One region of the Micromonospora sp. RV43 genome, then DNA from elsewhere that is predicted to be linked to it. Evidence: predicted binding sites of a transcription regulator. Region 1 holds the regulator's gene; the other holds the start of a gene.
The links. The regulator HrcA, encoded in region 1, represses chaperone genes, less so after heat shock. The targets are predictions, from matches to a motif close to GGTTNGCACNCTCNNNNNGAGNGTGCNAACC.

Region 1 (8,107 bases):
GCGGGGGCCACCGCGCCGAAGTCGGCGGGTGGTTCCGGGTGGGCCTCGTCGGAGTACGCGTCGACCAGGAACCCGGTCGCGGCACGCTCGGTCGGGTACGGGCCGGTGGCGGTCAGCCCGAGCGGGGTGAGCACCCGGTCGGCCAGCACCTCGGCCCAGGTGCCGCCGCGCAGCCGGGCGACCGCCTCGCCGAGCAGCGCCAGGCCGAGGTTGGAGTAGTGGAAGCGCCGGCCGGTGGGCAGCACCCGCTCGACCCGGGCCAGGTCGGCCAGCAGCTCGTCGACGGCCGGGGCGCGCAGGCTGTCCCACACGTCGCCGTGCGGCTCGCGTTGCAGGCCGGCGGTGTGCGACAGCAGCCGGCGTACTGTCGCGTCGCCGTGCGCGGGCAGGTCCAGGTGCCGCCCGATCGGGTCGTCCAGGTCGAGCAGGCCCTCGTCGCGGCACTGCATGACGAGCACCGCGGTGAAGGTCTTGGTGACCGAGCCGATCCGGAACACCGTCTCCGGCCCCAGCGGGGTGTCGTTGCCGGTGTCGCCAACGGCGCAGGTCCATAGCGGCCGGTCGGCCCGGTGCAGGGCGGCCGACACCGCCGGGATCCGCCCGGTGGCCTGCGCCTGGCGCACCATCCGGCCGAGCCGGTCGGAGACGTCGGTCATCGGCAGAGCATCGGGCCGAGCGGCGCGCCGCCGAGCAGGTGGGCGTGCACGTGGAAGACCTCCTGGCCGCCGTACGGGCCGGTGTTGAACATCAGCCGGAACCCGTCCACGGTCAGGCCCTCCTCCTCGGCGACCACGGCGGCGGTCTGGAGCACCTCGCCGGCCAGCTCGGGCGCACCCTGGGCCAGCGTGGCCACGTCCGCGTAGTGCTCCTTGGGGATCACCAGCACGTGGGTGGGCGCCTTCGGGTCGATGTCCCGGAAGGCCAGGGTGGTGGGGGTCTCGCGGACGATGGTGGCCGGAATCTCCCCGGCGACGATCCGGCAGAAGAGGCAGTCCATCGCAGCAGTGTAAGGAGGGGCCCCTGCTTAACGCCTCCGGTATGGGAAGGGGCCCTTTTCAACAGTCTGGCCCGGTGCGGCAGGATGGCCGCCATGTCGGGACGGGCGGTGCTGGTGACGGGGGCCTCGCGGGGCATCGGGCGGGCGGTGGCGCGGGCGTTCGCCGCAGGTGGAGACCGGGTGGTGATCCACCACCGGGACTCGGCCGAGCTGGCCGAGCGGCTGCGCGCCGAGTTGCCGGGTGACGGGCACGTGGTGGTACGCGCCGACCTGGCCGACGCCGACGCGGTACGGACCATGGTGGACGAGGCGGCCCAGCGACTCGGCGGCCTCGACGTACTCGTGAACAACGCCGGGGTGTTCGGGCCGGCCGATCCCCCGCACCCGGTCTTCGAGAGCAGCTACGAGCAGTGGCGGGCGCGCTGGCGGGAGGTGCTCGACACCAACCTCGTCGGCGCCGCGAACGCCGCCTGGTGCGCCGCGCAGCACATGCGCGAACGCGGGGGCCGGATCGTGAACGTCTCGTCCCGGGGCGCGTTCCGGGGCGAGCCGGCCAACCCGGCGTACGGGGCCAGCAAGGCCGGGATGAACGCGATGGCCCAGTCGCTGGCGGTGGCCCTGGCGCCGTACGGCATCGCTGTGGCGTGCGTGGCGCCCGGCTTCGTCGAGACCGACATGACGAACGAGCACCTGAAGAGCGAGCGGGGCGAGGCGGTACGCGCCCAGTCCCCGTTCCACCGGGTGGCCCGGCCGGAGGAGATCGCGGCGGCGGTGCACTGGCTGGCGAGCCCCGAGGCCGAGTGGGCCGCAGGCACCATCATCGACATGAACGGCGCCTCCTACCTCCGCTCCTGACCCCCACGCCCTCCGCGATCTTGCACTTTCGGCCCCGACAAAGCTTCGCAAAAGGGGCGCGACGCGGGCCGAAACTGCAAGATCAACGCGGAAGGGGGGCGCGGAAGGGGCGCGCGGCGCGGGTTACCAGTGGGTCAGGCGGGTGGCCAGGACCGTCAGGGCTGCCACGCCAGCCGTGGACGTGCGCAGGACCGACGGGCCCAGGCGGACCGTACGGGCGCCCGCGTCGGCGAACGCGGCCAGCTCGTGGTCGGCGATGCCGCCCTCCGGGCCCACCACCAGCACGATCTCGCCGGTGGCCGGCAGGTCGACTGTGGTCAGCCGGTCGTGGGCGCCCTCGTGCAGCACGAACGCGCCGGCCGCACCGGCGATCCGGCGGGCCACCGAGGCGGTGGACTCGTCGGGCGCGCCGGCCACCACCGGCAGCCACGGGCGGCGGGCCTGCTTGGCCGCCTCCCGGGCGGTGGCGACCCACTTCTGCCGGGCCCGTTCGCCCCGCTCGCCGCGCCACTGCGCCACCGAGCGGGACGCCGCCCACGGCACGATCTCGTCCACGCCGACCTCGGTCATCGCCTGCACGGCGAGTTCACCCCGGTCGCCCTTGGCGATGCCCTGCACCACGACGAGCCGGGGTACCGGTGCGTCCGCGTACCCCCGGCTGGTGACCCGCAGGTAGAGCGTGCCGCGGCCGACGGCGGTGACCACCGCGGCGGCGGTGCCGCCCCGGCCGTCGGCGAGCACCAGTTCCTCGCCGGCGCGCAGCCGCTGCACGGTGGCCGCGTGGTGGCCCTCCGGGCCGTCGAGCGTCAGCGTGTCACCGGTGGGCAGCGCCTCGACCAGGAACAGCGGGGCGGACACCTCAGGCGTGCCCGTTGAAGGCGTCGCGCATCCGGGAGAAGAACCCGCCCTGCTTGGTCAGCTCGGCGACCTCCTCGCCGCGGGTCTTGGCGAAGTCGCGCAGCATCCGCTCCTGGTCGGCGTCGAGCTTGGTCGGGGTACGCACGTCCAGGTGCACGTAGAGGTCACCCCGGCCGGTGCCGCGCAGGTGCGGTACGCCCCGGGCGCGCAGCCGCATCGTGCTTCCGGGCTGGGTGCCGGGCTTGACGTCGACCGTCTCCTCGCTGTCCAGCGTCTTGATGGTCAGCCGGGTGCCCAGCGCGGCCGCGGTCATCGGCACGGTGACCCGGCAGTGCAGGTCGTCGCCCTTGCGGGAGTAGACGTCGTGCGGCCGCTCGTGGATCTCGACGTAGAGGTCACCGGCGGTGCCGCCACCCGGGCCGACCTCGCCCTGCTGGGCCAGGCGGATCCGCATGCCGTCCTCGACCCCGGCCGGGATCTTCACGGTGAGCGAGCGGCGGGTGCGCACCCGGCCGTCACCGGCGCAGGTCGGGCAGGGGTGCGGGATGGTGGTGCCGTAGCCCTGGCAGACGGTGCACGGCCGGGCGGAGACCACCTGGCCGAGGAACGTCCGCTGCACCGACTGCACCTCGCCCCGGCCGCCGCACGCCTCGCAGGTGGCCAGGTGGGTGCCGGCGGCGGTGCCGGCGCCGGAGCAGGTGGTGCAGAGCACGGCGGTGTCGACGGTGATCGGCGCCTCGACGCCGAACGCGGTCTCGTTGAGGTCCAGCTCCAGGCGCAGGATCGCGTCCGCACCGGGGCGGGTACGCGGACGCGGCCCCCGGCTGCCGCCCGCGGCGCCGCCGAAGAACGCGTCCATGATGTCCTGGAAGCCGACGAACGGACCGGCGCCGCCCGGGCCGCCTGGACCGCCCATGCCGCCGCCGCCCGGCGCGAGCGGGTCGCCACCCAGGTCGACGATCTGCCGCTTCCGGTCGTCCGAGAGGACCTCGTACGCGGCGTTGATGTCCTTGAACTTCTCCTGGGCCTCCGGGTCCGGATTGACGTCCGGGTGGAACTGCCGCGCCAGCTTGCGGTAGGCGCGCTTGATCTCGTCGTCGGAGGCGTCCCGGCTCACGCCGAGAATGCCGTAGTAGTCCCTGGCCACTGCGTTAGGTGTCCTCATGTTCGTCTCGCGTCGCTCCGGTCGTCGGCCGGAACCGGCCGTCGGCCCTGACTGGTCAGTTCTGGGCCAGCAGTTCGCCCACGTAGCGTGCCACGGCCCTCACCATGGCGATATTGCCGGGGTAGTCCATCCGGGTCGGCCCGAGCACGCCGAGTCCACCGACGATCGTGCTGCCCGGTCCGTAGCCGGTGCTGACCACCGAGGCGGCCCGCAGGTTGTCGAATTCGTTCTCGTCGCCGATGAGCACCCGGGTGGTGCTCGGCTCCGTCTCACCGATCAGCTTGAGCAGCACGACCTCTTCTTCGAGCGCTTCCAGGATGGGCCGCAGCGAGCCCTGGAAGTCGAGCAGGCCGCCCCGGGTGAGGTTGGCCTGTCCGGCCAGCGCGAGGCGCTCCTCGTGCCGTTCCACGAGCGTCTCCAGCAACACGGTGGAGAGCGTGGTCATGGCCGGGCGCAGATGCGGCGCGGACTCCTCGACGAGCGCCTCCACCAGCGGCGGCGTCTCGGCGAGCTGGCTGCCGACGAGCTTCTCGTTCACCAGCCGGCGCAGGTCGGTCACGTCGTCGGCGGGCACCGGGGCGGGCAGCTCGACCAGCCGCTGCTCGACCCGGCCGGTGTCGGCGATCATGACGACCATGAGCCGGGTGGTGGAGATCGGCACCAGCTCCAGGTGGCGCACCTTGGAGCGGGCCAGGCTCGGGTACTGCACCACTGCCACCTGCCGGGTGAGCTGGGCGAGCAGCCGGACCGTGCGGTGCACCACGTCGTCCAGGTCGACGGCGCCGACCAGGAAGCGCTCGATCGCCCGGCGTTCGGCCGGGCTGAGCGGCTTGACCCGGGACAGCCGGTCGACGAAGAGGCGGTAGCCGCGGTCGGTGGGCACCCGGCCGGCGCTGGTGTGCGGCTGCCGGATGTAGCCCTCCTCCTCCAGCACCGCCATGTCGTTGCGCACGGTGGCCGGCGAGACGCCGAGCTGGTGCCGCTCGACCAGGGCCTTGCTGCCGACCGGTTCCTGCGTGGCGACGTAGTCCTCGACGATCGCGCGCAGCACGGCGAGTTTGCGGTCGTCGAGACCCATTCCCCACCTCCTGACGCACCTCGGCCGGGCCGGCACGCGGCATCCGCCGGGCGGCTGGCACTCGACTGTAGCGAGTGCCAGTCTACGTCGGCACCCCCGCCGGCGCGATGATCGCCCGACGGACCTGCGGTGCGGCCCACCACACAGCGCCGCCCACCAGGGCCGAACAGCCGGTCATCGTCGGTCTGTGTCGCTCTGGTGCGAGTTGACCGGTGCCCCTACCGTGGCGACCATGACAGAACCTCCTCGCCCTCCAGGGGCAGGGGACTCCGGCCCCCAGCCCGACCCGTCGGCGCCCTACGGCTCGTCGCCGGGCAGCGAACCGCCCACCGCTCCACTGTCCGGGGCGCCGGGCGCCGGCGGCTATCCCCCGCCCGGTGACTATCCCCCTCCGGGCGGCTACCCGCCCCCCGGTGGTTACCCTCCGCCGGGCGGCACGCCCGGCTACGGCGCCGGCTACCCCGCCGGTGGCGGGTACGGCCCCGCCGCGTACGCCAACAACGACGAGAAGACGTGGGCCCTGGTGGCGCACTTCGGTGGCGCCGCGGGTGTCATCGTCGGCGGCGGTCTGCTCGGCTGGGTCGCCCCGCTGATCGCGATGATGACCCGTGGTCAGCAGTCGCCGACGGTCCGCGCCCACGCGGTCGCGGCGCTGAACTTCCAGATCACCTGGGCCATCGCCAGCGTGCTCGCCTGGGTGATCACGGTCATCACCTGCGGGATCCTGTTCTTCGTCCCGATGCTGGTCTGGCTGGTGCCGCTGATCTTCGGAATCATCGGCGGGGTCAAGGCCAACGAGGGTGTGCTCTACCGCTACCCGATGACCTACAACTTCATCAAGTGACACCGCCGGCCGGCCGAGGGGGCGGCCGGCCGGTGCCGGTCACGGCAGCAGGTCGCGTACCACCGCGTCGGCCAGCAGCCGGCCGCGCAGTGTCAGCACCACAAGCCCTCGCGCGTACGCCCCGGCGTCGAGCAGCCCGGCGTCCCGGGCCCGCTCGGCGCCCGCCCGGCCGGGCTCGTCCAGCACGTCCAGCGGCAGCCCGGAGGCGAGCCGCACCCGCAGCATCACGTCCTCCATGTGCTGCTCGTCCGGGGTGAGCTGCTCCCGGGCCAGCGCGGGCGAGGCGCCCTCGGCCAGCCGGGCCGCGTACGCGCTCGGGTGCTTGACGTTCCACCACCGCACGCCGCCGACGTGGCTGTGCGCCCCCGGGCCCAGGCCCCACCAGTCGGCGCCGGTCCAGTAGAGCAGGTTGTGCCGGCACGCCGCCGCCGCCGACCGGGCCCAGTTCGACACCTCGTACCAGGAGAAGCCGGCCTCGCCGAGCGCGGCCTCCGCAGCCAGGTAGCGGTCCGCCGCCACGTCGTCGGAGGGGTACGGCAGCTCGCCGCGGCGCATCCGCGCGGCCAGCCGGGTGCCATCCTCCACGATCAGGGCGTACGCGCTGACGTGGTCCACGCCCGCGTCGACCACCTGGGCCAGCGAGGCGGCGAAGTCGTCTGCGGTCTCGCCCGGCGTGCCGTAGATCAGGTCCAGGTTCACGTGCTCGAACCCGGCGTCGCGCGCCTCCAGCGCGGCGGCGGTGGCCCGGCCCGCGCTGTGCCGCCGGTCCAGCACCGCGAGCACCCCCGGCGCGGCGGACTGCATGCCGAGCGAGATCCGGGTGTACCCGGCGGCCCGCAGCGTCTTGAGCGACTCCGGGCTCACCGACTCGGGGTTGGCCTCGGTAGTCACCTCGGCGTCGGCGGCCAGCCCCCAGACGCGGTCGATGCCGTCGAGGATCCGGGCCAGGTCGTCGGCGGGCAGCAGGGTGGGCGTGCCGCCGCCGACGAAGACCGTGTCGACCCGGGGTGGCGGCGAGTCGCCCAGCACCCGGGCGGCCAGCGCCAGTTCGGCCAGCACCGAGTCGGCGTACGTCTCCCGGCTCGCCCCGCCGCCCAGCTCCGAGGCGGTGTACGTGTTGAAGTCGCAGTAACCGCACCGGCTGGCGCAGAACGGCACGTGGACGTACACGCCGAAGCCGCGCGCGCCGACGGCGCGACGGGCGGTGGCGGGCAGCGATCCGTCGCGCGGGACGGGTTCGCCTTCTGGAAGGACGCCGGGCATGGCCACTAGTGTGCCCGGCATGACCTCTCCGGACGCTCTCGTGCGAGTCGCCACGGCCCGTGGGGTGACCACCCTCACCCTGGACAGCCCGCACAATCGCAACGCGCTCTCGACGCCCCTGATGACCCAGCTGCTGGCCGGGCTGGCCGACGCGGTCGCCGACGACGCGGTACGCGCGATCGTGCTCGACCACACCGGCCCGGTCTTCTGCTCCGGCGCCGACCTGAAGGAGACAGCCGCCGCGTACGCCAGCGGCACGGTGCCCGCCGGGATGCTCGGCGACGTGCTGGTGGCGGTGCGGGAGTGCCCGAAGCCGGTGGTGGCGAAGATCGCCGGGCCGGCCCGGGCCGGTGGACTGGGCCTGATCGCCGCCGCCGACCTGGCGGTCTGCGCGCAGGAGGCGACGTTCGCGTTCACCGAGGTGCGGATCGGCGTGATCCCGGCGGTGATCTCGGCGACCGTGCTGCCCCGGCTGGGCCAGCGGGCCGCCGCCGAGCTGTACCTGACCGGCGACACGTTCGACGGCCGCCGCGCCGCCGAGATCGGCCTGGTCACCGCAGCGGTGCCGGCCGACGAGCTGGACGCCGCCGTCGAGCGCTACTGCGCCTCGCTGGTGAAGGGCGCCCCGGGGGCGCTGGCCGGGGCGAAGGAGCTGCTGCGCCGGCCCGCCGGTCCCGACCTGCGGGCCGAGATCGCCGAGTTGGCCGCCCTGTCGACCGGGTACTTCCTCTCCGACGAGGGACGCGAGGGCGTCATGGCGTTCCGGGAGAAGCGTCCCGCCGCCTGGGTGCCCGCCGGAGACTGAGGTTCGCGGCGGGCCCCGCGGGAGCCCCATTGCGGCCGAGGTGGGGCCCGCCGGTCGGCCGAGACCCGCCGTGGCGGGTGGGACGTACGCTTGTCGGACTGTCGGGACAGGGGGTGCGGGTGCGGACGCGAGCGGCGATCGTGGCATCTGGGGTGGCGGTGTGCGTGCTGGCACTGCTCGCGGTCTACGTCGTGACCAAGCAGTTCGGCGAGCACCTGCGGCTCCCCCTGGCCAGCCGGACC
Region 2 (8,107 bases), on a different contig from region 1:
CTTCTCCTCCCCCGCAAGCGCGGCGACCGCCGGAGGCGGCGTCGACGGCGGCCGGTCCGCCGCGTCGGCCCGGTCGCGCCCGGCCTGCTCCCGGCGTGCCGGGCCGGCGCCCAGCGGTCCGGCCACGAACGCCCAGAGCGTCAGCGCGCCGAGTCCGCCGCCGACCAGGGAGGGCAGCGCGTCGAACGCGTTCGCGCCGGCCCGGGTCAGCGCGGCCGCGACACCGAGCACGGCGAACGCGGCGACGCCGGCCAGGCCGACCACCAGCCGCCGGGCCGCCGCCAGGCCGAGCAGCGCCCCGAAGGCGGCCAGCAGCAGCGCCGTCCCGACCAGCAGGGCGATCTTGTCGTACGTGCCGAAGACGTCGATGGCGAACTGCTTGACCGGCTCGGGCACCAGGTCGACGACGAGTCCGCCGACGGCGACGAGCGGCGCGGACCGGGGACCGGTCAGGACCGCCACGGGCTCGGCGGTACCGAGTGCCACCACGGCGGCGACGACACCGGCCAGTGCCGCGCGGCGGCGGGAGAGGGTGCTCACGGCGTCCAGTCTGGTCGACCCGCCGGCCCGGCTGCCAATGTCGTCAGCGTTCCGTAAGGGCATACGCGTCAGGGCACACCACCGGGTCGGCGGTGTGCCCTGACGTCGGGCCGTGCGGTCGGGTCAGAAGCCCGGGCCGTGCTGGTGGCCGTGACCGTGCGAGTGGCCGTGCCCACCGGCGGCCGGCTCCGGCTCGGCCGGCTTCTCCACCACGAGGCTCTCGGTGGTGAGCAGCAGGCCCGCGATCGAGGCGGCGTTGCTGACCGCGTTGCGGGTCACCTTCACCGGGTCGATGATGCCGGACTTGGCCAGGTCGACGTACTCGCCGGTGGCGGCGTCGAGGCCGTGACCCCAGTCCTGGGCGACGACCTTCTGCACCACCACGTAGCCGTCGTGGCCGGCGTTCTGGGCGATCCAGCGCAGCGGCTCGACGAGCGCCTTGCGCACGATCGAGACGCCGACCTTCTCGTCACCGGTGAAGCCCAGGTCATCGTCGAGCGCCGGCAGGATCTGGGCCAGGGCGGCACCGCCACCCGGGACCGTGCCCTCCTCGACCGCGGCCTTGGTCGCGGCGATGGCGTCCTCGATGCGGTGCTTGCGCTCCTTCATCTCGACCTCGGTGGCCGCGCCGACCTTGATCACGGCGATGCCGCCGGAGAGCTTCGCCAGCCGCTCGGCCAGCTTCTCCCGGTCCCACTCGGAGTCGGAGGCCTCGATCTCCTTGCGGATCTGCGCGACCCGGTCGGCGACCTCGGAGGCCTGCCCGCCACCGTCGACGACTGTGGTGTTCTCCTTGTCGACCACGACGCGACGGGCGGTGCCGAGCACCTCCAGGCCGACCTGGTCGAGCTTGTAGCCCAGCTCCGGGGCGACCAGCTCGGCGCCGGTCAGGATCGCCATGTCCTGGAGCATCGCCTTGCGGCGGTCGCCGAAGCCGGGGGCCTTGACGGCGCAGACCTTGACGGTCTTGCGCAGCGCGTTGACCACGAGCGTGGACAGGGCCTGGCCCTCGACGTCCTCGGCGACGATGAGCAGCGGCTTGTTGTTCTGGAGAACCTTCTCCAGCAGCGGCAGCAGCTCCTCGATCGCCGAGATCTTCTGGGTGGTGATCAGGATGTACGGGTCCTCCAGGACCGCCTCCTGCGCCTCCAGGTCGGTGACGAAGTTCGGCGAGATGAAGCCCTTGTCGAACTGGAGACCCTCGGTCACCTCCAGCTCGGTGGTGAGCGCGGAGCCCTCCTCGACGGTGATGACGCCGTCGCGGCCCACCTTCTCCATCGCCTCGGCGATCAGGTCGCCGATGGCGGCGTCCTGCGCGGAGACGGTCGCGACGTGCGCGATCGACTCCTTGCCGGCGACCTCGACGGCCTTGCCGAGCAGCGCCTCGGAGACCTTGGCGGCCGCCGCGTCGATGCCTCGCTTCAGGCCGGTCGGGTTGGTGCCGGCGGCCACGTTGCGCAGGCCCTCGCGGACCATGGCCTGGGCCAGCACGGTGGCGGTGGTGGTCCCGTCGCCGGCGACGTCGTTGGTCTTGGTCGCCACCTCCTTGACCAGCTGCGCGCCGAGGTTCTCGTACGGGTTGGTGAGCTCGATCTCCTTGGCGATGGTCACGCCGTCGTTGGTGATCGTGGGCGCACCGAACTTCTTGTCCAGGACGACGTTGCGCCCGCGCGGGCCGAGGGTGACCTTCACCGCGTCCGCGAGGGCGTTGACACCGTGCTCGAGCAGGTGCCGGGCGTCGTCCGAGAAGCTGAGGATCTTCGCCATCAGTATCCCTTCGAAGCGACGTCGCCCCGGCCCGGCGAGCCGGACCGGGGCAACGACACTGATCGGTTGCTTACTTCTCGATGACCGCGAGGACGTCGCGGGCGGAGAGCACCAGGTACTCCTCGCCGGCGTACTTGACCTCGGTGCCGCCGTACTTCGAGTAGAGGACGGTGTCGCCGACCTTCACGTCGATCGGCACGCGGTTGCCCTTGTCGTCGATCCGGCCCGGGCCGACAGCGAGGACGGTGCCCTCCTGCGGCTTCTCCTTGGCGGTGTCGGGGATCACGATGCCCGAGGCGGTGGTGGTCTCGGCCTCGTTCGCCTGGACCACGATGCGGTCCTCGAGCGGCTTGATCGCAACCTTGGTCGCGGTAGTCACGGGCATACCCTCCCGGGTACTTGGTGTCGTTGCCGGCCGGCATGCCGACCAGCGTCAATCTGCCACATGCCACCGGGCGGGGCCGTCGTCGCGGGTGCCGGTCCGCCTGGCGCTCAACCCCCGGGCACGAGGCTCGGGCGTTGGCACCCTCAGGGTGAGAGTGCTAATCGCAGGTTATTCCTCGGCTAGCACTCCGTCAAGGAGAGTGCCAACGCGTCGCCCTCCGTGTCGCGCCGGAACCGGGCCGGGAGAATGAGCGCGTGGATCTCGACCAGCTCACCGCGCTGCGTACCCCCGAGGGGTCGGCCGCGCTCGCCGCGGCCGAACGGGTGGCCGGCGGCGACCCGCTGGCGGCGGCGGCCGCGCTGCGTTCGGCCGGGATTCCCGGCGGGCTCGCGGCGGCCGCACTCACCCAGGCGGAGCTGCGCCGCCGGGCCGCCGGCAAGTTCGGCGCGGCGGCGGCCGGGATGTTCCTCACCCGGGCCGGGCTGGAGCAGGCCACCCGCCGCGCGGTCGCCGACCGGCGCGCCGCGCGGCTGCGGGCCACGGGTGTGACCACGCTGGCCGACCTGGGGTGCGGGCTGGGGGCCGACGCGCTCGCCGCGGCCCGCGCCGGCATCCGGGTGTACGCGGTGGAGGCCGACCCGGTGACCGCCGCGATGGCCGCCGCGAACGCCGAGGCGGCCGGGCTGGCCGACCTGGTGACTGTCGAGCGCGGTGACGCCACGGCGTTCGACGCGACAGGGGTCGACGCCGTGTTCTGCGATCCGGCGCGGCGGCGGGCCGGCACCGGGCGGCGTGTGTTCGACCCGAACGCCTACTCGCCGCCGTGGGACTTCGTCACCGGCCTGGCCGCGCGCGTGCCGCGCACAGTGGTGAAGGTGGCGCCCGGGCTGGACCACGCGCTGATCCCGGCCGGCGCCGAGGCGGAGTGGGTGAGCGTGGACGGCGACCTGGTCGAGGCCGCGCTCTGGTGCGGCGAGCTGGCCGAGGTCCCACGCCGCGCCACCCTGCTGCGCGAGAAGGAAGGGCCCCTTCTTAACGCCTCCGGTAGCAAAAGGGGCCCTTCCTATCACCTCACCGGGACCGGTGCGCAGGAGGCGCCGGTGGGACCGGTGCGGCGGTTCCTCTACGACCCGGACCCGGCGGTGGTGCGCGCGCACCTGGTCGCCGAGCTGGCCGCCGACCTCGACGCCACGCTCGCCGACCCGTCGATCGCCTACCTGTACGCCGACGAGGCCCGGCCCACGCCGTTCGCCCGCTGCCTGGAGATCACCGACGTGCTGCCGTTCTCGCTGAAGCGGCTGCGCGCCCTGCTGCGGGAGCGGCGCGTCGGCCGGGTCGAGATCCGTAAGCGCGGCTCGGCGCTGGAGCCGGAGAAGCTGCGCCGCGACCTGCGGCTGTCCGGCGACGAGGCGGCCGGTCTGGCGCTGACCCGGGTGGCCGGCGACCCCACTGTGCTCGTCTGCCGGCCGGTTCCGCCCGGCGGTTGACCCCGGCTCACGTTTCCGGCTCGCGGTGTCGCGGCGCGCGGGTTAGCTTGAGCCCGTGGCGGGCCCTGGCACTCCGGCGATCGCGTTGCTGAGCAAGCGGAAGATCGCCCACAGCACCCACACCTACGACGTCTCGCCGGACGCGCCGAACTACGGCGCGCTCGTGGCGACCGCGCTCGGCGTGGCGCCGGAGCGCGTGTTCAAGTCGCTCGTCACCGAGGTCGACGGCGGGCTGACGGTGGCGGTGGTGCCGGTGACCGGCGAGCTGGACCTGAAGGCGCTCGCCGCCGCGGCCGGCGGCAAGCGGGCGACGATGGCGGAGCGCACGACGGCGGAGCGCGCGACCGGATACGTCCGCGGCGGCATCAGCCCGCTCGGGCAGCGCAAGCGGCTACCGACTGTCATCGACGCCTCCGCGCTGACGCACCCGACGGTGTACGTCTCGGCGGGTCGCCGGGGGTTGCAGGTGCAGCTCGCGCCGACGGATCTGGTGGCGCTCACCGGGGCGACGACGGCGTCGATCGCCACTGCCTGAGCGGCTCGTGACGGTACGTATGGGAGCGTTTCCGGAACGCGCTCTCCCGGCGGTGTCCCGCGGGTGACAACCGCGTTGCTGAATTGTTACCGCCGCCAACAAACTTCTGACCTCGGCAGTCTTGCGGCGCATGGGAAGCGGGGAATACGTTGCCGGGCACAACAAAACATCACCACTCCCCCACCTCCGAAAGGACCCTGCACATGCGCAAGGGCTTCCTCACCTTCGCGGCCGTCGGTCTTCTCGCGACCGGCAGCATGGCCGCCTGCGGTGACAACGGCGGTTCTTCCGACGAGGCCGGCGGCTCCAACGCCAAGAAGCCGAAGATCGGCGTGATCCTGCCGGACAGCAAGTCCTCCGCCCGCTGGGAGGGCGCGGACCGCAAGTACCTCAAGGCGGCGTTCGACGCGGCCGGCGTCGAGTCCGACATCCAGAACGCGCAGAACGACAAGACCGCGTTCCAGACCATCGCCGACCAGATGATCACCAACGGCGTCAACGTCCTGATGATCGTCAACCTGGACTCCGGCACCGGCAAAGCCGTGCTCGACAAGGCCAAGTCGCAGGGCGTCGCGACCATCGACTACGACCGGCTGACCCTGGGCGGCTCCGCCCAGTACTACGTCAGCTTCGACAACGAGGCGGTCGGCAAGCTCCAGGGCGAGGGCCTGAGCAAGTGCCTGACCGACAAGGGCGTCAAGAACCCGTCGATCGCGTACCTCAACGGCTCGCCGACCGACAACAACGCCACCCTGTTCAAGAACGGGTACGACTCGGTGCTCAAGCCGAAGTTCGACTCGAAGGAGTACACCAAGGTCGCCGACGACTCGGTGCCGGCCTGGGACAACGCGCAGGCCGCCACGATCTTCGAGCAGCAGCTGACCAAGGCCGGCGGCAAGATCGACGGCGTGCTCGCCGCCAACGACGGTCTCGGCAACGCGGCCATCTCGGTGCTGAAGAAGAACAAGCTCAACGGCAAGGTTCCGGTGACCGGTCAGGACGCCACCAAGGAGGGCCTGCAGAACATCCTCGCCGGTGACCAGTGCATGACTGTCTACAAGGCGGTCAAGAAGGAGGCGGACGCCGCCGCCGAGCTGGCCATCGCGCTCGCCAAGGGTGAGCCGAAGGACACCGGCCAGACGGTCAAGGACCCGGAGGGCGGCCGGGACGTGCCGTCGGTGCTGCTGGAGCCCAAGGCCATCTACAAGGACAACGTCAAGGACGTGGTGGCCGACGGATACGTCACCAAGGAAGAGCTCTGCACCGGTGCCTTCGCGAAGCTCTGCACCGACGCCGGCGTGAGCTGACCCACCCGCCTCAGGCGGCGCCGCCCGGCACGGGGTTTCCCGTGCCGGGCGGCGCCCGCGCCGGACGGGATCCGAGACCTCCCTCCGCCCAAAGGAGAACCCCGTGTCCGCAACCCCCCTGCTGGAGCTACGCGGGATCGACAAGAGCTTCGGTCCCGTCCAGGTGCTGCGTGACGTCGCCTTCGCCGCGCACGCCGGCGAGGTGACCGCGCTGGTCGGCGACAACGGCGCCGGCAAGTCGACCCTGGTGAAGTGCATCAGTGGCATCCACCCCACCGATGCCGGCGAGTTCGTCTTCGACGGCCGCCCGGTGACCATCAACAGCCCTCGGGACGCCGCCGCGCTCGGGATCGAGGTCGTCTACCAGGACCTCGCGCTCTGCGACAACCTCGACATCGTGCAGAACATGTTCCTCGGCCGGGAGAAGCGCAGCGGCATCGTGCTCGACGAGCCGACCATGGAGCAGATGGCCGCCGAGACGCTCGCCGGCCTGAGCGTGCGCACCGTGAAGTCGCTGCGCCAGCACGTGGCCAGCCTCTCCGGCGGCCAGCGGCAGACCGTGGCCATCGCCAAGGCCGTGCTCTGGAACAGCCGGCTCGTCATCCTGGACGAGCCGACCGCCGCACTCGGCGTCGCGCAGACCGCCCAGGTGCTGGAGCTGGTCCGCCGGCTGGCCGACAACGGCCTGGCCGTGGTGCTCATCTCGCACAACATGAACGACGTCTTCGCCGTCTCCGACCGGATCGCCGCGCTCTACCTCGGCCAGATGGTCGCCCAGGTGAAGACCACCGACATCACCCACTCGCAGGTGGTCGAGCTGATCACCGCCGGCCGCTCCGGCAGCCTCGGCCTCACCGGCGAGCCGGGCGGCAACGGCGCCGCGCCCGCCGACACCACTCCAGGAGCCGTCCGATGACCGCCATCGTCGTGAAGAAGGAAGGCCCGGCCGGCGTCACCCCGACACCGACCGTCGGCAGCCACGTGAACAACTACTGGCGCCGGGTACGCGGCGGCGACATCGGTGCGCTCCCCGCTGTGGTCATGCTCGTGACGCTGGCGGTGGGCTTCTCGATCGCCCGCCCGTCGTTCTTCACCGCCGGCAACCTGGCGAACCTGTTCACCCAGGGCGCGGCGGTCACGCTCATCGCGATGGGTCTGGTCTTCGTCCTGCTGCTCGGCGAGATCGACCTCTCCGCCGGCTTCGCCAGCGGCGTCTGCGCCGCGATCCTGGCCAACGTGGTGACAGTGCTCGGCTACCCCTGGTACGTGGCGGTGCTCTCCGCCGTCGTCACCGGTGTGGTGATCGGCACCGTGCTGGGCCTGCTGGTCGCCAAGGTCGGCATCCCCTCCTTCGTGGTCACGCTCGCCGGGTTCCTGGCCTTTCAGGGCGTGGTGCTGACGCTCATGGACGAGGGCGCCAACATCGCGGTCCGGGACGACGTGCTCGTCGCGATCGCCAACCGCAACCTCTCGCCCGTGCTGGGCTGGTCGCTCGCAGCCGTCGCCGTCGTCGGGTACGCGGCCGTGCAGTTGCTGCGGCACCGCAACCGTGCCGCCCGCGGCCTGCTCACCGACCCGATCGCGGTGGTCGCCGCGCGGATCGCCGGTCTGGCCGTGATCCTCGGCGTGGCGGTCTACGTGCTCAACCTGGAGCGCAGCCGCAACGTGCTCGTCGTCTCGCTCAAGGGCGTGCCGATCGTGGTGCCGATCATCGCGATCCTGCTCGTCGTCTGGACGTTCGTGCTCCAGCGCACCAGCTACGGGCGGCACATCTACGCGGTCGGCGGCAACGCCGAGGCGGCCCGCCGGGCCGGCATCAACGTCGACCGGATCCGCATCTCCGTGTTCATCATCTGCTCCTCGATGGCCGCGATCGGCGGCATCGTGGCCGCCAGCCGGGCCAACTCGGTCGACCCCAACACCGGGGGCAGTAACGTACTGCTCTACGCCGTGGGCGCGGCGGTGATCGGCGGCACCAGCCTCTTCGGCGGCAAGGGCCGGATCCTCGACGCCGTGCTCGGTGGCGCAGTGGTGGCGGTCATCGACAACGGTATGGGACTGATGGGATACAGCTCGGGCGTCAAGT

Region 2: groES (co-chaperone GroES) is a predicted target of HrcA. The motif match lies at 2,825-2,855, and genes of this name have one in related genera.

What each region holds. Positions count from the first base shown of each region.
Region 1 is NZ_LEKG01000030.1:9,694-17,800, reverse strand. It holds partial or broken gene ABD52_RS10350 (serine hydrolase domain-containing protein) at 1-656, opposite strand, end outside; gene ABD52_RS10345 (histidine triad nucleotide-binding protein) at 653-997, opposite strand; gene ABD52_RS10340 (SDR family NAD(P)-dependent oxidoreductase) at 1,091-1,852, shown strand; gene ABD52_RS10335 (16S rRNA (uracil(1498)-N(3))-methyltransferase) at 1,976-2,710, opposite strand; gene dnaJ (molecular chaperone DnaJ) at 2,712-3,857, opposite strand; gene hrcA (heat-inducible transcriptional repressor HrcA) at 3,931-4,953, opposite strand; gene ABD52_RS38205 (DUF4870 domain-containing protein) at 5,186-5,797, shown strand; gene hemW (radical SAM family heme chaperone HemW) at 5,837-7,060, opposite strand; gene ABD52_RS10310 (enoyl-CoA hydratase-related protein) at 7,080-7,865, shown strand; gene ABD52_RS10305 (hypothetical protein) at 7,979-8,107, shown strand, end outside.
Region 2 is NZ_LEKG01000011.1:187-8,293, forward strand. It holds partial or broken gene ABD52_RS04615 (molybdopterin-binding oxidoreductase) at 1-540, opposite strand, end outside; gene groL (chaperonin GroEL) at 664-2,307, opposite strand; gene groES (co-chaperone GroES) at 2,378-2,692, opposite strand; gene ABD52_RS04630 (methyltransferase domain-containing protein) at 2,947-4,179, shown strand; gene ybaK (Cys-tRNA(Pro) deacylase) at 4,235-4,714, shown strand; gene ABD52_RS04640 (sugar ABC transporter substrate-binding protein) at 4,918-6,021, shown strand; gene ABD52_RS04645 (ATP-binding cassette domain-containing protein) at 6,125-6,937, shown strand; gene ABD52_RS04650 (sugar ABC transporter permease) at 6,934-8,107, shown strand, end outside.